4 regions of the Mycobacterium sp. NGS50 genome follow, and region 2 is predicted to be linked to each of the others. Evidence: riboswitches for the same ligand, from Rfam matches in the RefSeq annotation. Region 2 holds a riboswitch; each other region holds the start of a gene.
What was found. Region 2 has a riboswitch for cobalamin ahead of metE (5-methyltetrahydropteroyltriglutamate--homocysteine S-methyltransferase). Riboswitches for the same ligand answer to the same signal wherever they lie in the genome.
Positions count from the first base shown of each region.

Region 1: it holds a riboswitch for cobalamin, as region 2 does, so the genes downstream of both, AC5Y36_RS11890 (PPE family protein) here and metE (5-methyltetrahydropteroyltriglutamate--homocysteine S-methyltransferase) in region 2, are expected to answer to the same signal.
Region 3: it holds a riboswitch for cobalamin, as region 2 does, so the genes downstream of both, AC5Y36_RS17045 (magnesium chelatase subunit D family protein) here and metE (5-methyltetrahydropteroyltriglutamate--homocysteine S-methyltransferase) in region 2, are expected to answer to the same signal.
Region 4: it holds a riboswitch for cobalamin, as region 2 does, so the genes downstream of both, cobN (cobaltochelatase subunit CobN) here and metE (5-methyltetrahydropteroyltriglutamate--homocysteine S-methyltransferase) in region 2, are expected to answer to the same signal.

Region 1 covers NZ_JCALCW010000014.1:15,129-20,218, reverse strand. The annotation lists gene AC5Y36_RS11900 (pyridoxamine 5'-phosphate oxidase family protein) at 134-796, opposite strand; gene AC5Y36_RS11895 (aminotransferase class I/II-fold pyridoxal phosphate-dependent enzyme) at 837-2,159, shown strand; cobalamin riboswitch at 2,188-2,352, shown strand; gene AC5Y36_RS11890 (PPE family protein) at 2,428-4,167, shown strand; gene AC5Y36_RS11885 (DUF7676 family protein) at 4,164-4,760, opposite strand; gene AC5Y36_RS11880 (ATP-binding cassette domain-containing protein) at 4,757-5,090, opposite strand, start outside.
Region 2 covers NZ_JCALCW010000012.1:132,446-137,799, forward strand. The annotation lists gene AC5Y36_RS11135 (LLM class flavin-dependent oxidoreductase) at 1-773, opposite strand, end outside; gene AC5Y36_RS11140 (SDR family oxidoreductase) at 883-1,542, shown strand; cobalamin riboswitch at 1,612-1,841, shown strand; gene metE (5-methyltetrahydropteroyltriglutamate--homocysteine S-methyltransferase) at 1,980-4,247, shown strand; gene AC5Y36_RS11150 (IS110 family RNA-guided transposase) at 4,578-5,354, shown strand, end outside.
Region 3 covers NZ_JCALCW010000023.1:76,317-81,670, forward strand. The annotation lists gene AC5Y36_RS17030 (precorrin-2 C(20)-methyltransferase) at 1-704, shown strand, start outside; gene cobM (precorrin-4 C(11)-methyltransferase) at 701-1,468, shown strand; gene cbiE (precorrin-6y C5,15-methyltransferase (decarboxylating) subunit CbiE) at 1,454-2,665, opposite strand; cobalamin riboswitch at 2,669-2,798, shown strand; gene AC5Y36_RS17045 (magnesium chelatase subunit D family protein) at 2,811-4,751, shown strand; partial or broken gene cobO (cob(I)yrinic acid a,c-diamide adenosyltransferase) at 4,751-5,354, shown strand, end outside.
Region 4 covers NZ_JCALCW010000014.1:8,663-14,016, reverse strand. The annotation lists gene AC5Y36_RS11880 (ATP-binding cassette domain-containing protein) at 1-285, opposite strand, end outside; gene AC5Y36_RS11875 (FecCD family ABC transporter permease) at 282-1,328, opposite strand; gene AC5Y36_RS11870 (ABC transporter substrate-binding protein) at 1,325-2,515, opposite strand; cobalamin riboswitch at 2,553-2,742, opposite strand; cobalamin riboswitch at 2,739-2,869, shown strand; gene cobN (cobaltochelatase subunit CobN) at 2,902-5,354, shown strand, end outside.

The sequences.
Region 1 (5,090 bases), on a different contig from region 2:
CTAGCGCATGTCGCCGATCACGTGCCACCAACCGGGGGCCGGGCACTCGACCCAGGCCGCGCCGAGTGGGATATCCCCGACGCTCGCCCGGCGTGTCACGTCGTGAGGATGCCACTCGGCGTGGTCAAGCCGATCAGTGTGGCCTCCGGTAGGACGTCAGGTAGTGCGGCAGCGCGATGGCCGGGTCCAGGTCGTCGGCCGGTTCGGGCGGGCCGGCCACCAGCGTCAATGGCACGACGCCCGCCCAGTGCGGCAGCCCCAGGTCTTCGGCGTCGTCGGCCGGGCCACCAGCGCGCACCTTGGCGGACACCTCGACGAGATCGACGGCGAGCACCGCGGTCGCCGCCAGCTCGCGGGGGTTGGCCGGCCGGGTATCGGCGGCCCGGCCCGCAACGACGTGATCGAGCAGTGCATCGAGCGCGCGACGCTTCTCGCGCTGGTCGTCGACGAGACGCGCGGCGCCGAGGACCACCACCGAGCGGTAGGACATCGAATGGTGCAGCGCCGAGCGGGCCAGCACCAGACCGTCGACCAGGGTGGCGGTGACACAGACCGGCAGGCCCGCGGGGCCGGCGGCCAGCACCGGACCACTGCCGGTGGAACCGTGCAGGTACAGCGTGTCGTCGATGCGGGCGTGGGTGGTCGGCAGCACCACCGGGTAATCCCCGCGGATGTAGGCCACATGACAGATGAGTGCCTCGTCGAGGATGCCGTGCACGGTTTCGCGGTCGTAGCGTGCCCGTTCCCGATACCGGGTGGGGGTGGTCGTCGAGGTCGGTGCATAGGTCTCGGTCATGGGATTGCCCTTAATTACGTACTAGTACATAATGATGTTCGTGCCAGTACAATACACGATCGGTGGTTCCGGTGCGGAGGCCATCGCGGCGAGCATCGAGGACGGCATCTCCCGAGGAGCATTGGTGCCCGGCGCCGCGCTGCCGCCGATCCGAGCGCTGGCCACCCACCTGCAGGTGAATCCCAACACCGTTGCCGCCGCCTACCGGCTGCTGCGTGATCGTGGTGCCGTTGAAAGCTCGGGCCGACGCGGCACCCGGGTGCGGGACCGGCCTGCGACCACGCCACGGTCATTGCTCGGGCTGGCGGTGCCGCCGGGGGTGCGCGACCTGTCCACCGGCAATCCGGACCCCGCGCTACTGCCGATCCTCGAGGCCCCGCCGCGACAGCCCGGGGCGCCGGTGCTCTACGGGCATCCGCCGATCGCACCGGAACTGGCGGCACACGCCCGCGCCGCGCTCGGCGGCGACGGCGTCGCCGCCGAGCATCTCGCGGTGACCTACGGGGCACTGGACGGAATCGAGCGGGTGCTCGCCGCCCACCTGCGCCCGGGAGACCGGGTGGCGGTGGAGGATCCGGGCTGGGCCAATCTGCTGGATCTGCTGGGTGCGCTGGGGCTTTCGCCGGAACCGGTCGGCGTCGACGATGACGGACCGCTGCCCGCGGATCTGGCCGGCGCGCTGCAGCGCGGTGTGCGCGCGGTGGTGGTGACCAGCCGTGCCCAAAACCCCACCGGCGCAGCTGTATCCGCGCCCCGGGCCGAGGTGCTGCGAAACCTGTTGGCGACCCGGTCAGATGAGGTGTTGCTCATCGAGGACGACCACTGCGCCGGCATCGCCGGTGTGGGGCTGCACCCGCTGGCCGGATCGACGCGGCACTGGGCATTCGTCCGGTCGGCGGCCAAGGCATACGGCCCGGACCTGCGGCTGGCCGTGCTGGCCGGGGACCGGCGCACCGTGGAGCGGGTGCACGGCCGCCAGCAGCTGGGGCCGGGATGGGTCAGCCACCTGCTGCAGGATCTGGCCGTCGATTTGTGGCGCGACGAGACAACTACCGGACTGGTCGGCCAGGCCGAAACGGCCTACGCGCACCGCCGTTCGCTGCTTTGCGGAGCGCTGGCCGACCGTGGTCTGGTTGCGCATGGCCGCTCCGGGCTCAACGTCTGGATTCCGGTGCCCGACGAGACGGCGGCGATGACCCGGCTACTCGCGGCGGGGTGGGCGGCGGCGCCGGGCAGCCGATACCGGATCGGCAGCGCCCCGGGGATCCGGGTGACGATCGCCGGGCTGCACGATGCCGATGTCGATCCGCTGGCCGATGCGCTCGCCGAAGCGGTGCACGGCGCCGGTCCGGTGAGCGTGTGACCGGCTGGATTCGGGTCATGCAATAATTCCGCAGGTAAGGCGATGACGTTGCAGGAAGCCGGTGTGAATCCGGCGCGGTCCCGCCACTGTCATCGGGGAGCGACCCTCAACCGCCACGGCTCTTTGCGGAGTTGGAAGGCGAGGCGAGCTGTGATCCGAGAGCCAGGATACTGGCGTCATCGCGTCCTGCGACCCGGGGCGGTGTACCCCGAGAGAGCTGACGAACACCCATGTTTCGCTTTTCTCGGGTGGCTGCCGGCGGTCTGCGATGACCGCGCCGATCTGGATGGCCGCCCCACCGGAAGTACATTCAACGTTATTGTCCGCCGGACCCGGGCCGGGGCCGCTGTTGGCATCGGCAGCCGCCTGGACTGCGCTGTCCGCCGAGTACGCCGCCGTCGCCGATGAGCTGACCGCGCTGTTGGGGGCGGTGCAGTCGGGCGTGTGGGAGGGACCGTCGGCCGAGGTGTACGCGGCAGCTCATGCCCCGTACCTCGGGTGGCTGCTGCGTGCTGGGGCCGATGCGACGGCGGCGGCCGCCCAACAACAGGCGGCGGCCGCCGCCTACAGCAGCGCGCTGGCGGCGATGCCGACAACGGCCGAATTGGTCGCCAACCATGCCACCCATGCCGTGCTGATCGGTACAAACTTCTTTGGGATCAACACGATCCCGATCGCACTCAACGAGGCCGACTACGCCCGGATGTGGGTGCAGGCCGCAACCGTGATGACGGCCTACGAGGCGACCGCCACCTCCGCCGTGGCGGCCGCGCCCCAGCTCGAGCCGGCGCCACCGGTGCTCAAGGCGCACTCGACGGCGGCCCAATCCGCAGACGCCACACCGCCGGAGCCACCGCAATGGTTCCTCGACTTCGCGAAGTGGCTGGAAGGACTCGTCCCTCAGCCGCCCTACCCCGACAGCGGCGAGTACCCGCTGTACGCGGAGCTGCTGGAGTTCTTCGACAAGATCGGGTTCGGCGACATCTCCGACCCGCTGGCGCAGTGGTTCGCCAGTCTCGGGGGTTCATCGTGGTTGCCGCCGGCCGGGGTGCCCGGATCGTGGCTGGGCTGGACCGGCAACCCGCTGAGCTATCTCAACCCGGCCTACCTGGCCTACATCCTCTCGGTGCCGCTGGACCCGGGGTCTTACATCGCGTTCACCAGCATCGTGATCATCGACGATCTGTTGGCGATCATGTACACCGCGTTGTTCAATCCCCAAGCCCTGGTCCTGGTCGCACCGCTGGCGTTCATTGAGATCGTCGGGTCGACGATCGGCAACACCGTGCAGGCGCTCAACTACCTGATCACCCAGACGGTGCTGTTGCCGGCGCTGTTGCCGCTGTTGGCCGGTTCGGCTGTGCTGGCGCCGGCGGGGGTGCTCGGCGGTCTCGGCATCGGAGCCTTGGCGCACCTGGCACCCGCCGTTCCCGCCGTGGGCTCATCCGTCCCGCCGTCGCTGGGGGCGACTCTGGCCCAGCCGGTTTCGGCACCGGCGCCGACACCCACATCGGCACCGGCCCCCGCGCCGCCGCCGGCGCCGGCACCGGCCCCCACCCCGCCGAGCGGTGCCCCGCCGCCGACTCCGGCAGGGCCGCCGTCGGTGAGCATGCCGGCCGCGATGTACATGGTCGGCGACTTGGGCCTGGGTGCCCGACGCGCGGCGGGCACCAGCGCCCGCAAGAGGCCGCTGCCGGATCCGGACAGTGCCGATATCGCTGTGGCCGAACCGGCTTCGGGGCAGGCGAGTCCGCAACGGCGCCGGCGCCGGGTGAAGACCGGCATGCTCGGACGCGGGTACGAGTACATGGATCTAGAGCCCGATCCCGCACCGGAGCCGGCGTTGGTGACGGCGTCGGATCGCGGTGCTGGACGGCACGGTTTCGCCGGCACGCATCAGATAGCCACCGTCCGGCCGGCGGGGCTCACCACGCTGGTCGAGGACAGGTTCGGCGGCGGCGCGGTGAGCCCGATGATGCCCAACACCTGGACGGCGGACGAGCCCTAACCGCCGCAGCGGATCCGATTCCCGCTGCGGTCCAACGGGTCCGATCCCAATCCCAGGTACTTGTCGCGCAGCTTGTCCCACAACTCGAGCTGGGTCCAGTCGGGTTCGTCGCGCATCTGCTGGTCGTTGGTGAGGAATGGATTCGGCAGCATGACCGTCATCATCTGCTCATCGCGCCCGTTGTAGAGACGCACGCCCCAGGACATCGGGTGGCCGTCCTTGCCGATCCGGCGATACAACTCGGCGCGGGTGCAGCGGCGAATGCGGCCCAGCTCGGTACCGCTGGCGCGGTGCTTGCCGATGCACAGGTGAAAGTGCCAACGGCCGAAATCGACGGTGGCGTAGCCGTCGAGCATCGAGATCCGCTTGGGTGCGTTGGGTGCGGCCACTTCCCAGGCGGCGCCCTGCATGATGATGCCGAACCAGATGTCGTCCCAGTATTCGTCGAAACACAGGTGCAGCAGTTCCAGCAGGCTGTTCTGGTCGGTGGGCAGCGGCCAGAGTTGTTCGCGGCCGCGGTCTTCGGTGTCGACGATCGGGGGATCGGCGATGACGCTCGCGGTGTCGGCTGCTGTGACAGTGTTCTCGGTCATGAGGTTCCCTTCCTGTTTCGGTCCTGGCGAACCTGGGGTTTGCGAGTGAGCACGCAGTCGCCGCACAACCCGCCGCCGGGCGTGCGGTAGAACAGGCAGCAGGTTGTGCGCCGGTAGCCGGTGCCGGATGCGGCGAAACGCACGGCGCCGGTGAGCCGTTCGTCTGCGCACAGGGTGCGCGCGAGTTCCCAGCCCGGCTCGGTTGCCAGGGTGCGGGCGGCTCCGAGAACCGCGGACGCGGCGTTGCCGCGCAGCAGCAGCTCCGAGATCGGGCCGAGCCGGCGCACCGCGTCGGCCAGCGGCGCCAGATGCCGGTCCAGGATCATGTCG
Region 2 (5,354 bases):
GCAACCGTGTCGTCGCCGTGCCGGTACTGTGCGGCGGTCACCGCGTCGTGGAGCAGATACGGGCCGAGCTCGCACCAGGCGCGGTCCACGTCGTCGGCGACGAACACCGTGGTCGGCGCGTCGTCGTCGGGAAACCGCGCCGGCCCCGGCTCCCTGCCGTGGGCCCTGCACTGGTCCTCGTAAATTTGTTTGAGACCACCGGAATTCGTCTGGGCGATGAATCCCAGTCCGTGACGAGCCGCTCTCCTGGCCGCCGGCGCGCTGCCGCCGGCGATCATGATGGACGGACCGCCGGGCGTCACGCACGGCGGCGTCAGATGGATGCGGCGGCCATCGTGGTGCACCGGCTCACCGCGCAACAGGTGCAGCAGCAGGGTCAACTTGTCGTCAGCCAAGCGGCCTCGCCGGTGCATGTCGATGCCGAAGTGTGCGTACTCCTCGGCACGGTGACCCAGGCCGAAGGCGTAGGCCACGCGCCCCTTGCTGATGATGTCCAGGACGCTCATCTCTTCGGCCAGCCGGACCGGATCCCAGAATGGCAGCACCACGGCGGCGAGCATGATCGCCAGTGCGTTCGTGCGGGCGGCGATCGCCGCGGCCAGCACCAGCGGCGACGGCAGGTGACCGTCCTCGGTCCCGTGATGCTCGGAAAGCACCGCGGCGATCGCGCCGCGCGTCTCTGCCCAGCCACACATCTCAATCGCTGCGGCGTACAGCTCCGCGGTCGGCGCTCCCGCCGCGGGAGCGCGCATGTCGAAGCGCAGGGTCAACATCTCGCGGTGGCTCCTTTGCGGATCACGCCAGACTATAAACTAATATTTGTTCCCATCGGAAGGGTCCGGCCGATCGCGTGCCCACGTCGTGGCGGGTAGCGTCGGGTACATGGCACGCATTGTCGTTATCGGCGGTCACGGCAAGGTCGCCCTGCAGCTGACCCGCATCCTGAGCGACCGCGGAGACCAGGTCACCTCGGTCTTCCGCAACCCCGACCACGCCGAGGAGGTCGCGGCAACCGGCGCCACTCCCCTGGTAGCCGACATCGAGCAACTGGACACCGCCGCGCTGGCCGACCTGCTGGCCGGCCACGATGCCGTGGTGTTCAGCGCGGGTGCCGGCGGCGGTAACCCGGCCCGCACCTATGCGGTGGACCGGGACGCGGCGATCCGCGTCGTCGATGCCGCCGGGCAGGCCGGTGTGCGCCGGTTCGTGATGGTGTCCTATTTCGGCGCTGGGCCCGATCACGGTGTGCCCGAGGCTAACTCCTTCTTCCCGTACGCCGAGGCCAAGGCCGCCGCCGATGCTCATCTGCGGGCCAGCGATCTGGACTGGACGGTGCTCGGGCCCAGCCGGCTCACCCTGGAGCCGGCCACCGGCGGCATCGCGTTGGGTCCGGAGGCCGGGAAAGGTGAGGTGTCACGGGAGAACGTCGCACGGGTCGTCGCCGCCGCCCTGGCTGACGGCACGACGATCCGGCGCACAATCGAATTCAACGACGGTGACGTGCCCATCGCCGAGGCGCTGGCCAGCCGACGGGACCTTTGACTCGAGGCGCGTGCGAAGGCCTCGCCGGAAAATCGGAGGGGTGATCGCGGCAGTGCGTTCACGGGGTAATCTCCAAAGCGCAGCTGGTCTGCTGACGGCGCCTGTGCGGCGTCAGCATCGAGCGAGGCGTATGCGTCGCGAGAGGGAACCCGGTGAGAATCCGGGACTGTCCCGCAGCGGTAAGCAGGAACGACCGCCGTCAACGGCACTGGTCGAAGGACTGGGAAGCGACGGCTAGTAGGAGCACCCAGCGGTGCGTGCCTGTGAGTCCGAAGACCTGCCAGCTGTGCCGGGCGCGCCGCGTCCGGCGGCTTACCGCCTCGTGGAATGGGCGTCCGGCCGTCACGGTTGCACCTGCTATCCCGTCAGCATGGGCCGTGACCGGATCGGTTTGCGTCCGCCGGCGGTGACCACCCCCGCGAGTGAAGGACGAACTTGTGAGCGCTCAACCGTTTACCGCCACCATCATCGGCTCACCGCGCATCGGACCGCGGCGCGAGCTCAAACGTGCAACCGAGGGCTACTGGGCCGGTCGCACCAGCCGCGCCGACCTGGAATCGACCGCCGCCACCCTGCGCCGCGACACCTGGGCGGCGCTGGCGCAGGCGGGTCTGGATTCGGTGCCGGTGAACACCTTCTCCTACTACGACCAGATGCTCGACACCGCGGTCCTGTTGGGTGCGCTGCCCGCCCGGGTGGCCGGTGTCGCCGACGACCTCGACCGCTACTTCGCCGCGGCCCGGGGCACCGACGAGATCGCCCCGCTGGAGATGACCAAATGGTTCGACACCAACTACCACTACATCGTGCCCGAGATCGGGCCTGACACGAAGTTCGCGCTGAATCCGACCAAGGTGCTGACGGAGCTCAAAGAGGCTCAGGATCAAGGTATTCCGGCCCGCCCGGTGATCATCGGCCCGATCACCTTCCTGCTGTTGAGCAAGGCCGTCGACGATGCGCCGGCACCGATCTTCCGCCTCGACGAACTGACCGACATCTACGCCGAGCTGTTGGGCAAGCTGGCCGAGGCCGGTGCGGACTGGGTGCAGCTGGACGAGCCGGTGCTGGTCACCGACATCGCCGCGGAGGCGCCCGCCCTGGCCGAGCGGGTCTACACCGTGCTGGGTTCGGCGGCCAACCGGCCGGCGATCTTCGTCGCCACCTACTTCGGTGAGCCGGGCGCGGGGCTGGCGGCCCTGGCCCGCACCCCGGTGGAGGCGATCGGCGTCGACCTGGTCTACGGCTCTGGGGCCTCGGTTGCCACGGTGCCCGAATTGGCCGGCAAGACCCTGGTCGCCGGGGTGGTCGACGGACGCAACATCTGGCGCACCGACCTGGAAGCCGCGCTGGGCAAGCTGTCCACCCTCGGCAGCGCGGGCGCGGTGGCTGTGTCTACGTCGTGTTCCACGCTGCACGTGCCCTACACCCTGGACGCCGAAACCGGCCTGGACGACAACCTGCGCAGCTGGTTGGCGTTCGGCGCCGAGAAGGTCACCGAAGTGGTGACGTTGGCGCGCGCCCTGCGCGACGGGCGTGACGCGGTCGCCGACGAGTTCGCCGCCTCGGCGGCCGCTGTGGCGTCGCGCCGAACCGATCCACGCCTGCACAACGGACAGGTGCGGGCGCGCATCGAGACGATCACCGCCGCCGGCGCCCACCGTGGATCGGCGACGGCGCGCCGCGAGGCACAGGACGAGCGGCTGGACCTGCCGCCGCTGCCAACCACCACGATCGGGTCCTTCCCGCAGACCGTCGAGATCCGCAAGGCCCGCGCCGCGCTGGTCGCCGGGGAGATCGACGACGCGGAGTACACCCGCCGGATGCAGGCCGAGATCGCCGCCGTGATCGAGCTGCAGGAGCAGCTTGGCCTGGATGTGCTGGTACACGGCGAGCCGGAACGCAACGACATGGTGCAGTACTTCGCCGAGCAGCTGGACGGCTTCTTCGCCACCGCCAACGGCTGGGTGCAGTCCTACGGCAGCCGCTGCGTGCGTCCGCCGGTGCTCTACGGGGACGTCGCCCGCCCGCATCCGATGACGGTGCAGTGGGCCACCTACGCGCAGTCGCTGACCGACAAGCCGGTCAAGGGCATGTTGACCGGTCCGGTAACCATCCTGGCCTGGTCGTTCGTCCGCGACGACCAGCCGCTGGCCGACACCGCCAACCAGGTGGCGCTGGCCATCCGCGACGAGACGGTGGATCTGCAGGACGCCGGCATCGCGGTGATCCAGGTCGACGAGCCGGCGCTGCGCGAACTGTTGCCGCTGCGCGACGCGGACAAGGCCGCCTACCTGAACTGGGCGGTCGGTGCGTTCCGGTTGGCGACCTCCGGGGTCGCTGACTCCACACAGATCCACACCCACCTGTGCTACTCGGAGTTCGGCGAGGTCATCGGGGCGATCGCCGACCTGGACGCCGACGTCACCTCGATCGAGGCGGCCCGCTCGCATATGGAGGTGCTCGACGACCTCAACGCGATCGGGTTCTCCAACAGCGTCGGGCCCGGGGTCTACGACATCCACTCACCACGGGTGCCCAGCAGCGAGGAGATGGCGGCGTCGCTGCGCGCAGCGCTGAACGCGGTCCCCGCGCAACGGCTGTGGGTCAATCCCGACTGCGGGCTCAAGACCCGTAGGACCGACGAGGTGACCGATTCGCTGCGCAACATGGTCGCCGCGGCCAAGGAAGCCCGCACCGGCGTCTAGTTCTCCACCGCGCCGCCACTCCGCGCGAGCAGCTATCCAGGGGGCTTGGCCCCGTGGTGGAGTCTGAAAATTTGGTGCGGCGTTCGGCTTGGTGAAGTGGTTGCAGCGGGCGTCGGCCGGGTTGACGCTTGAGGGGTGTTTCGGTTGACCCCGTTGCGTCTGTGTTGCCGGTGAGCACGGCGAGCAGCTTGGTGGCTGGAGGGCGCCCCTGTGTTGTGCGGGGGTGGTGGATTGTTGCCTGCGAGCACGCGAGAGAGACTCCTGTTTCTGTTTCGCTCTCCCCGGAACACGCTGGATAACAACAGTTTTGTCGGGAAGGGGTGATCGGTCATGGAGGTGGTTCATCCGCGGTGTGCTGGTCTTGATGTTTCCAAGAAGGACGTCAAGGTGTGTGTGCGGGTTCAGGGCCGGGGTCGGCGCGCCACGACGACGTCGGTGAGCACGTGGGGGTCAACGACCGAGCAGATTCTGGCGTTGCGGGAGCATTTGATCGCTGAGCAGGTGAGCTGTGTGGTGATCGAGTCGACGTCGGATTATTGGAAGCCGTTTTACTATCTGCTCCACGACGCGCTGCCCGTGATGCTGGTCAACGCCCATGCGGTGCGCAACGTGCCCGGCCGTAAGACCGATGTCTCGGATGCGATGTGGCTGGCCGATCTGGGGGCGCACGGGCTGGTACGGGCGTCGTTTGTGCCGCCGGAACCGATTCGTGTGTTGCGGGATCTGACCCGGGTGCGCACGGTGATCACCCGTGAGCGCACCAAAGAGATCCAGCGGCTCGAGAAGCTGCTTGAAGATGCCGGGATCAAGCTCTCAGCGGTGGCCTCCAACATCGTGGGGGTTTCCGGGCGGGCGATGTTGGAGGCGCTGATCGCGGGACAGCGTGATCCGGCGGTGCTGGCTGATCTGGCCAAACAGCGGCTGCGGGAGAAAATCCCCGCGCTGACCGAGGCGCTGCGCGGACGGTTCAATGAGCATCACGCGTTCATGACGCGGCTGTATTTGGATCGCATCGACGCCCACAGCGCCGACATTGCCCGCCTCGACGAGCGCATCGAGGAGGCGATTGCGCCCTTTCGTGGCGTCCGGGAACTGCTGATGAGCATC
Region 3 (5,354 bases), on a different contig from region 2:
CGGGACCCGACGGCTGGCTCACCAGCGAGGCGACCGACGCGCTGGCCGAGGTCGACCATGTGGTGGGCTATCGCCCCTACGTCGCGCGGGTCCCACAACGTGAGGGGCTGCGGCGGCACTCGTCGGGCAACACCGTCGAGCTGGACCGGGCCCGCTTCGCGCTGGATCTGGCGGCACGCGGTGAGAAGGTGGCGGTGGTCTCCGGCGGGGACGCTGGGGTGTTCGGCATGGCGGCCGCGGTGTTCGAGGCCTTGGATGACGGTGAGCGGTATCGCGATGTTGCGGTGCGGGTGCTGCCCGGAGTCTCCGCCGTGCAGGCGGTGGCCGCGCGTGCCGGCGCTCCGATCGGGGCCGATTTCGCGGTGCTGAGCCTGTCCGACCGGCTCAAGCCGTGGGCGGTGATCGAAGCCCGCCTGCGGGCGATCGCCGACGCCGACCTGGTGCTGGCGATCTACAACCCGGCATCGCGTGCCCGGCCCGACCAGATCGCAATCGCACGCAAAGTGCTGCTGGAACACCGCTTTCCGCAGACCGTGGTGGTCATCGGCCGCGACATCGGCCGGGCCGACGAGTCGCTGACCGTGACCACCCTGGGCGAGTTGGACACCGACGCGATCGACATGAAATGCCTGCTGCTGGTGGGGGCGTCGTCGACGAGGGTGACGCCGTCGGGCCGGGTGTGGACGCCACGGTGGGTGCGATGAGGACGCCGGTCGAGTTCGTCGGCGCCGGTCCGGGCGCTGCGGACCTGCTGACGGTGCGTGCCGCCCGACTGCTGGCCGACGCCGAGGTGGTGCTGTACCCGGGCAGCTACCTGGATCCGGATGTGCTCGAAGTTTGTTCTGGTGCGGCCGAACTCGTCGACACCCAGGATCTGGACCTGGACGCCATCGTGGAACGGCTGGTGCGGGCCCATGAGTCCGGGAACCGGGTGGTGCGGCTGGTGTCCGGAGATCCGTCGCTCTACAGCGCGGTGTTCGAGCAGACCCGTCGGCTCGACGCGGCGGGGGTGGCGTGGCACGTCACTCCGGGTGTGGCGGCCTACGCCGCCGCCGCCGCGGTCCTGGGCCGTGAGCTGACCGTGCCGCTGGTGGCGCAGTCGGTGGTGCTCACCCGCACCCAGGCCCGCTCCACGGCAATGCCGGCCGGTGAATCACTGGCCGCGTTCGCGGCCACCGGCGCCACCCTGGTGCTGCACCTGGCCATCACCCGCACTCGGGAGTTGATGGCCCAGTTGGCCCCCGAGTACGGGCCGCAGTGCCCGGTGGCCGTCGTCTACCGGGCGTCGCAACCCGACGAGTTGGTGCTGCGCGGCACCCTCGCCGACATCGCCGGGCAGGTTGAGGCGGCGGGCCTGCGTCAAGCCGCCGTGATCCTGGTCGGAAGGGCACTCACCGAAGGCCACGATTCGTGCGCCGGGGAGAGTCACCTCTACGATCCGGGCCGGGACCGATCACGGCAGCGTTAGCGCCCACTGTGTGACGGTGCGCGCCGGTGTCCACCCGGTGAAAGTACCGAGCGGGGCAACGTGTTCGGCGTGGATGCGCGTCAGCTCGCCGCCGTGCTCGCGGAACCCGGCGGCCAGCAGCGCCTCGGTCTCCAGGGTGACCGCGTGTGCGACCAGTCGGCCGCCGGGCCGCAGCGCGGCCAGGCAGTCGGCCAGTACCCCGGGCCGGCTCAGACCGCCGCCGATGAAGACCGCATCCGGTGCCGGCAGACCCGCCAGCGCCGCCGGCGCGGAACCGTGGACCACGGTGAGTGCCGGTACGCCGAGGTTGCGTGCGTTGGCTGAAATACGTTGGGCCCTGGCCTCGTCTGCTTCGACGGCGACGGTGCGACAGGCCGAGTGGGCGCGCATCCACTCGATGCCGACCGACCCGGCACCGGCACCGACGTCCCACAGCAACTGCCCGGGCACCGGCACCAGCCGGGCCAGGGCGATTGCCCGCAGATCGCGTTTGGTCAGCTGCCCGTCGTGCTCGTACGCCTGATCGGGTAAGCCGGGCACCCATCCGCAGCCGTGCCGCATCGGGCCGACCAGGTCCAGCGCGACGATGTTCAGCCGCGGAACCGGGCCTGCGAAACCCGCCGCGGTGCTCTCCCGCACCGATTCGGACTGCCCGCCCAGGTCACCCAGTACCAGCATCCGGCTGTCGCCGAAGCCGCGATCGACCAGCAGCGCGGCCAACTGGGCCGGCGTGGTCTCGTCGGCGGACAGCACCAGCAGCCGCCGGCCCGGTGCCAGTTCACGCAACACCGTGTGCACGTCGCGGCCGACGACGCTGATCACCGCGGTGGACTCCGCCGACCAGCCCAGCCGGGCCCGGGCCAACGCCACCGAGGACACCGCCGGCAACACCGTCACCCGGCCCGCGCCCAACAGCCCGACCAGGGTGGTGCCGACGCCGCTGAGCATCGGGTCTCCCGACGCGAGCGCGACCACCTTCCGGCCGGCCAGCCCCTCCAGCAGCCCCGGCAGACCGGCGCTCAGCGGCGACGGCCACGGCTGACGGTGCTGGCCTGCCACAACGGGCAGCAACTCCAGCTGGCGTGGCGCGCCGAGCACCACGTCGGCGTCCCGCACCACCGCGCGCACCGGTTCGGTGAGGCCGATCCAGCCGTCGGCGCCGATACCCACAACGGTGAGGCGATCGGGTGCAGGCACGGTGCTAGGGTAGCGGCGCGAGGTGCCAGGGAAGTCGGTGCGACTCCGACGCAGGCCCGCTACGGTGTTCCGCGGCGCATCCGACGGATGCTTCTCGGTCAGTCCGATTACCGGCTTCGCGTTACTCACGAGCGGAGCCTCACGTATGCAACAGCTTTACCCGTTCCCCGCCGTCGTCGGCGCGGACCCGGACGCGCCGGGCGGCCTGGACGACATGGCGCTGGCGCTGGTGCTCAGCACGATCTCGCCCACCATCGGCGGGGTACTGATCCGCGGCGAGAAGGGCACCGCCAAGTCGACGCTGGTGCGGGGCCTGGCCCAGGTACTGCCGCCGATCCAGGTGGTGGCCGGCGACCGGTTCTCGTCGGATCCCGCCGATCCCGATCCGCTCTCCCCCGACGGACCGTTCGGCGCCGACGCCGCCGTCGAAACGCGGCCGGTGCGGCTGGTGGAACTGCCGGTCGGCGCCACCGAGGACCGGGTCGTCGGCTCGATCCAGCTGGAACAGGCGCTCAGCGCCGGTGTCGTCGCATTCGAACCCGGGCTGCTCGCCAGGGCACACCGGGGCATCCTCTACGTCGACGAGGTGAACCTGCTGGCCGACCACCTGGTGGATCTGCTGCTCGATGCGGCCGCGATGGGGCAGCTCACCGTCGAGCGCGACGCGGTGTCGGTCACCCACGCCGCCCGCTTCGTCATCGTCGGGACGATGAACCCGGAGGAGGGTGAGCTGCGTCCGCAGCTGCTGGACCGGTTCGGCCTGACGGTGGAAGTCACCGCGCCACGCGATCCGGGGTTGCGCGCCGACGCGGTGCGCCGGCGGCTGGCGTTCGACGCCGACCCGGTGGCGTTCCGTAGCCGCTACGCCGAGGCCGAGAACCGTTTGCGCGCCCGGATTCTCGATGCTCAGGCGCTGCTGGCGCGGGTGCGGCTGGCCGACGACCTACTGCTCAAGATCGGCGAGGTGTGCGCGGCGTTCGACGTCGACGGGTTGCGCGCCGATATCGTCACCGCCCGCACCGCGGTGGCACACGCGGCGTGGCAGGGCCGCGACGAGGTGGCCGTTGACGACATACGGGTAGCTGCCCGGTTGGCATTGCCGCATCGGCGTCGGCGCAATCCGTTCGACGCGCCCGGACTGGACGAGGCGCAGCTCGAGGAGCTGCTCCCGCCCGAAGAGCCGGATCCGGAACCCGAACCCGACGGGCCCGGACCTGAGGGCGGCAGCGCGCCGGATCGAGGCGAGCCATCTTCGCCCGGCCAAGGCGGAACGAGCACGATAAGCGCCGATTCCCCGTACCGAGCACGGCTTTTCACTGTCAACGGCGTCGGGGACGGCCAGGCCGGGCGGCGCAGCCGCGCCCGCACCAGCATCGGGCGCCGCACCGGTGCCGCCCCGCTGCACGCGGCGGGCACCGGCCTGCATCTGTTCGAGACGGTTCGCGCCGCCGCACCGCACCAGGTTGCCCGCGGCCGCGCCGGCGGCCGTCTCCTGCTGGCGGCAACCGATCTGCGGCGCGCGACCCGCGAGGGCCGGGAAGCCAACCTGGTGCTGTTCGTCGTCGACACCTCCGGCTCGATGGCCGCCGCCGAGCGGATGCGTCACGTCAAGACCGCGATCGCCTCGCTGCTGCTCGATGCCTACCGGCGCCGCGACCGGGTCGCCGTGGTCACGTTCCGCGACACCGGCGCCCAGGTGCTGCTGCCGCCGACCGGGTCGGTGGAGATCGCGGCGGTGCGGCTCGATCAGGTGCCGGCCGGTGGCCGTACTCCGCTGGCCGAGGGTCTGGCCGAGGCCGGCGAAGTGATCCGGCGCGAGAAGCTCCGCGATCCGGCGCGTCGCCCGCTGCTGGTGGTACTCACCGACGGCCGGGCCACGGCCGGCGCCGATCCCGTCGAACGGTCCCGACAAGCCGCGGATCACCTGGCCGCACAACGTGTTTCCGCGGTCGTCGTCGACTGCGAGAACGGCAGGATGCGATTGGGACTGGCCCGCGCGCTCGCCGATCATCTACGGGCCGAATACATTCCGCTGCCTCAGGTGAGCGCCGAGGCACTGACCGACATCGTGAGAGGAGCCGCCTGATGCCGCAGGGGCAGCCGCTGACGGTGCCCGACGATCGGTTGACCACCCGGCAGCGTCGCAACCGGCCGCTGCTGGTGGTGCACACCGGGGACGGCAAGGGGAAATCCACCGCGGCCTTCGGATTGGCATTGCGTGGCTGGAATCAGGGATTCCGCATCGGCGTCTTCCAGTTCGTCAAGTCCGCCAAGTGGCGCGTCGGTGAGCAGACCGTGCTGGAGCGGCTCGGCACCTTGCACGACGAAACCGGTGAGGGTGGGACGGTCGAGTGGCACAAGATGGGTTCTGGCTGGTCGTGGAGCCGCAAGACCGGCAGCACCGAGGATCATGCGGGCGATGCCTTGGCGGGCTGGAACGAGATCAAACGCCGCCTTGCCGCCCAGGCTCACGACCTGTATGTGCTCGACGAGTTCACCTACCCGATCGACTGGGGCTGGGTGGACATCGACGACGTGGTGCAGACCCTGGTGAACCGGCCGGGTCACCAGCATGTCGTGGTCACCGGCCGGCGCGCTCACCCGCGACTGGTCGAGATCGCCGACCTGGTCACCGAGATGGCGAAGGTCAAACACCCGATGGACGCCGGCCAGAAGGGCCAGCGCGGTA
Region 4 (5,354 bases), on a different contig from region 2:
CCCCGGTTCGATCCGCTCGGTCAGCACCACCGCGACCCGGCGGGCCAGCTCGTCACGGGGCAGCCCGGTGAGGTTGGCGCCGTCGAGCAAGACACGGCCGTCGAGCGCGGGCTGCAGCCCGGCCAACGTGCGGATCAGGGTGGACTTGCCGGCGCCGTTGGGGCCGATCAGCACGGTGAGTTCGCCGCGGCGGGCCCGTGCCCCCAGCCCGGTTGCCACCGTCACCGACCGGCGCCGGGTGCGGTAGCCGATTGCCAGATCAACAAGTTCAACCGCCGGCGTCATGCGGGCAACCCCGATCCGCGACGGGTCCGCAGCAGCACGGTGATCACAACCGGGGCTCCGACCAGCGCCGTGACCGCGTTGACCGGAATCACCAGGTTGCTACCCGGCACCTGGCTGACGATGCCGCACCCGAGCGCGGCCGTCGCACCCAGCAACGTCACCGCCGGTACCACCACACGATGATCGGAGGTGCCGACGGCGATGCGGGCCACATGCGGTACCACCAGGCCGAGGAAGGCGATCGGCCCGCAGAACGCGGTCGTCACACCGGCCAGCAGCGACGCCGAGCCGACCGTGATGACCCGCGCCCGGCGCACGTTGATACCCATCGTCGCCGCGTAACTCTCGCCGAGCAGCAAGGCGTTGAGCGGCCGGATCGTCAGCGTCGCGGCGACCAGCCCGACCGTCACCAGCGGTAGCAGTAGCCGCAGATCGGCCCAGCCGGTTCCGGCGAAGCTGCCCAGCCCCCACAGCAGAAACTGCTGCACCCGCTGCGGGTCGGCGTAGACCATCGCCAGACTCACCAACGCGGTGCTGGCCGCGCCCAACATCACCCCGATCAGCAGCAGCGTCGCCGCCGAACGGGTCCAGCGGGACAGCGTCAGCACCAGGGTCAGCATCGCCGCGGCACCCAGCGCTGCCGCGATGACCCCACCGGCGCGGCTGGCCCCGGCCATACCGGCGGCGAATCCAGCGCCGGCCGCCCCACCGAGCAGCACCACCAGCGCCACGCCGAGGCTGGCGCCGGAACTGACGCCGAGAATGTAGGGGTCGGCCAGGGTGTTGCGGAACAGCGTCTGCAGTTGCAGGCCGGCAACCCCGAGCGCGGCCCCGGCGGCCAGCGCGGTGAGCACCCGGGGCAGCCGCATGTTCGCCACGATCACCTGCCAGCGGGGATCGGAGGGTTGCATGCCCAACAGCACCCGGACGGTGTCGGCCAGCGGCACGCGCACCGGACCGAGCACCAGCCCCAGCAGCGCCAGCGCCAGCACTGCGGCGGCGAGGCCGGCCAACACCAGCGTGGTGCGCGTCGGTGTTCTCATCGGGCCACTCGTTGGTAGAACTCGAATGCATGGCCGGGGGCCAGCTCGGGGTGCAGGATCGCAACCAGGTCGCCGAGCAGCAGATCCGGTCGCGCCGTCCCGCGTTCCCAGTAGGTGTTGTGACCTTGCGTCCCGACGGCCTTGGTCGCCGACCACACCTGTCCGCTGCGGACCGCGGCGAGCTCGCCGTACCGACTGTCCTGGGACACCGCGTCGCCCACCGTTTTCCAATCGTCGGTGACCAGCCACAGGGGTGCGCTTCCGGCGCGGGCGTACACCGACTCGAAGTTCAACTGCCGGTTCTCGGCGCCGGTGTCCGCCAGCCACGGGTAGACACCGCCGGCATCGGCGACCAGGCGGCCGGAGTAGCTGCCGCCGGTGGGCATCGACCAGCTGCCCGAATACATGGTGCCGACCAGCACGTCGACCGGCGTGGCCGACGCGGCCTGTGCGGCCAGGGCGCGGTAGCGGTCGCGGATGGCCTGATACGCGTGCCCGGCCTGCCGCTCGGTTCCGGTCAGCGCGGCGAACATCTTGACCCATTCGGCCCGGCCCAGCGGCGTGGGCTCCAGCCATTCGGCGTCGGCGACCACCGGGACGCCTGCTTCGCGCAGCTTGGGATAGCCGGGGTCGTCCATGCCCGGGGTGACCAAGACGTCGGGGCCGGCGTGCAGCACGGTCTCGACGTTGATCTGGCCGCCCGGTGCGTAGCCGACGATCTGGCCGGCGTCGATGCGTCGGCGGATCTGCGGATCAGCGACCGTGGCCGGGCTGGCCACTCCGGTCACCACGTCGGCGGCGCTGAGCTCGGTGATCATCGCGAGATGCGTCGTCGAACCCGAATACAGGCCGCGTACCGGGATCGTGATCTGTTGGGCGTGGGCGAGCTCGCCGGCCGGCGCCGGTGCAGGCGCACCGCAGCGCACCAACACATAGGACACCGGTTCGCCGCCGAGATAGGGGCGCTTGACGGTCAGGACCTGGTAGCTGTTGTGGTAGTCGATCGAGAAGTTGGTGGCCTCCGACAGTGTCGATTTGTCCGGGAAGTAGTCGGCGGCCGGATCGAAGTCGGTGATGCAGCCCGGCCGCGTATCCGTTGCGGGGGAGGCGTGTTCGGCAGAGCAGCCGGCCATCGAGATGGCCAGCGCTATGGCTAGCGTGCGGGCTACCCGCAGCGCACCGGGCATGGGCGTGCATCAGCTTCCTCGGGGTACACCGCCCCGGTACGCAGGACGCGATGACGTGAGTCTCCTGGCTCTCGGATCACTGTTCGCCTCGCCTTCCAGCCCCACACGTGGCGGGCCGTGGCTGTTGAGGGTCACTCCCCGATGACAGTGGCGGGACCGCTCCGGAATTGCACCGGCTTCCTCATGTCGTCATCGCCTTACCGGCGACATTCTCGCATGTTCGCTGCGTTAGGCTGGCCGCCGTCTCGTGGCAAACAGGAACCCGGTGGAAATCCGGGACGGTTCCGCCACTGTGAGGGGCGCGTGTTGGGGGCGTGTTCCAAGTCAGATACTGGCCGCGGGCATCCGACGACAAGGGGCGCGAACCCCTCGGGAGGACCCTCGTTATGCGACGCATCGCCCTGCTGTCCACCTCGGACACCGACCTGCTGTCCGCACGCGCCAGTGGCGCGACATTCCGGCTCGGCAACCCGGCCCGCCAACCGATCGAACCGGTGCTGGACGGCGCCGACGTCGTGGTGCTGCGGGTGCTCGGATCATCCGCCGAGATCGAAAGCGAACTCGCGGTGGTCCGCGAACGCGGGCTGCCGCTGGTGGTGCTCGGAGGCGAGCGCGCACCCAACGCCGAGCTGATGGAGTGTTCGACGGTCCCGATCGGTGTGGCCGCGCAGGCGCACGCCTACCTGGCCGAGGGCGGGCCGGCCAACCTCGCCCAGCTACATGCGTTCCTGTGCGACACAGTGCTGCTGACCGGGGAGGGTTTCCACGAGCCGGTGGTGATCCCGGAATGGGGATACGCCCAGCGGGAAAGGGGCGAGCCGGCCGAGGCTGCGGACGCGGTGCGGGTGGGGGTGCTGTACTACCGGGCCCACGAGGTCAGCGGCAACGCGGGCTTCGCCCACGCGCTGGCCGACGCCATCGATGCGGTCGGCGCAGCGGCCGGTATACCCATCTTCGCGGCGTCACTGCGCAACGCCCCCGACGAGCTGTTCGACGCGCTGGCCACGCTGGACGCCGTGGTGGTGTGCATGCTGGCCGCCGGCGGCGCGATGAACGCCACCGCCACGGTCGGCGCCGGGGACGACGACGGCGCCTGGGACGTCGAGCGGATCGCCGCGCTGAATATCCCGGTGTTCCAGGGGTTGTGCCTGGCGTCGTCGCGGACGGATTGGGAAAGCAACGACGACGGGGTGTCCCCGCTGGATTCGGCGACCCAGATCGCCATCCCCGAATTCGATGGCCGCATCATCACGGTGCCGTTCTCGTTCAAGGAGATCGACGACGACGGGCTGCCGCACTATGTCGCCGATCCGGAGCGCTGCGGTCGCGTCGCCGGCGTGGCGGTCAAGCACGCCCGGCTGCAGCGGGTGCCGAACGCACAGAAGAAGCTGGCGCTGGTGCTGTCGGCGTATCCCACCAAGCATTCCCGGGTTGGCAACGCGGTCGGCTTGGACACCCCGGCGTCGGCGGTGCGGCTGCTGCACCGGCTGGCCGCCGCCGGCTACGACGTCGGCGACGGATTCGGGGTGCTGGACATCGATGACGAAACGCTGGCCGGGGACCGGCTGATTCACACCCTGATCGAGGCGGGCGGGCAGGACGAGGACTGGCTGAGCGCCGTGCAGTTGTCCGACGCGCAGGTGCGCGTGAGCACAGCGCAGTACGCCGAGTGGACCGCCGAACTTCCGGCGGAACTGCGCGATGCGATGACCCAGGCGTGGGGTCCGGCGCCCGGCAGGCTTTTCGTCAACGACGACGGTGAGATCGTGTTGGCCGCAATGCGATCCGGCAACATCGTGCTGATGATCCAGCCGCCGCGTGGATTCGGCGAGAACCCGGTGGCGATCTACCACGACCCGGATCTGCCGCCGAGTCACCACTATCTGGCCGCGTACCGTTGGCTGGGCAGGGGTTTCGGTGCGCACGCGGTGATACACCTGGGCAAGCACGGCTCGATGGAATGGCTGCCCGGCAAAACCGCGGCGCTGTCTTCCGCCTGTGCGACCGACGCCATGATCGCCGACCTGCCGCTGATCTACCCGTTTTTGGTCAATGATCCCGGCGAGGGCGCCCAAGCCAAGCGGCGGGCGCACGCCACCATCGTCGATCACCTGATTCCGCCGATGGCGCGGGCGGAATCCTACGGTGACATCGCCCGGCTGGAACAGCTGCTCGACGAGTACGGCAACATCGCGACGATGGACCCGGCGAAGCTGCCGGCGATCCGCGGCGAGATCTGGAACCTGATGCGCGCCGCGGAGATGCACCGCGATCTGGGGCTCGACGAGCGGCCCGAAGATGAAGAGTTCGACGACTTCCTGCTGCACGTCGACGGCTGGCTCTGCGAGATCAAAGACGCCCAGATCCGCGACGGGCTGCATGTACTCGGCGGCGCGCCGGTCGGCCCCGAGCGGGTGAACCTGGTGCTGGCGATCCTGCGCGCGCCGCAGGTGTGGGGCGGGGTCGACCACGCGGTGCCCGGGCTGCGGGCCGCGCTGGGACTGAAAGACGACGCTCCTGCGGCGGCGGTGGACGAGATCGAGGGCCGGGCACGCGAACTGGTGGAAGCCATGGAGGCCGCGGACTGGGCGGTGGGCGCAGCCGACGCGCTGCATACCGATCCCGAAGTGTCGCGCGTACTGAGATTCGCTGCCACCGAAGTAGTTCCGCGGCTGGCCGGCACCGCCGCCGAACTGGATGCGGTGCTGCAGGCGCTGGCCGGCGGGTTCGTGCGACCGGGCCCCTCCGGGTCGCCGCTGCGCGGCCTGGTCAACGTGCTGCCGACCGGACGCAACTTCTACACCGTCGACCCGCGCGCCGTGCCGTCCCGGCTGGCGTG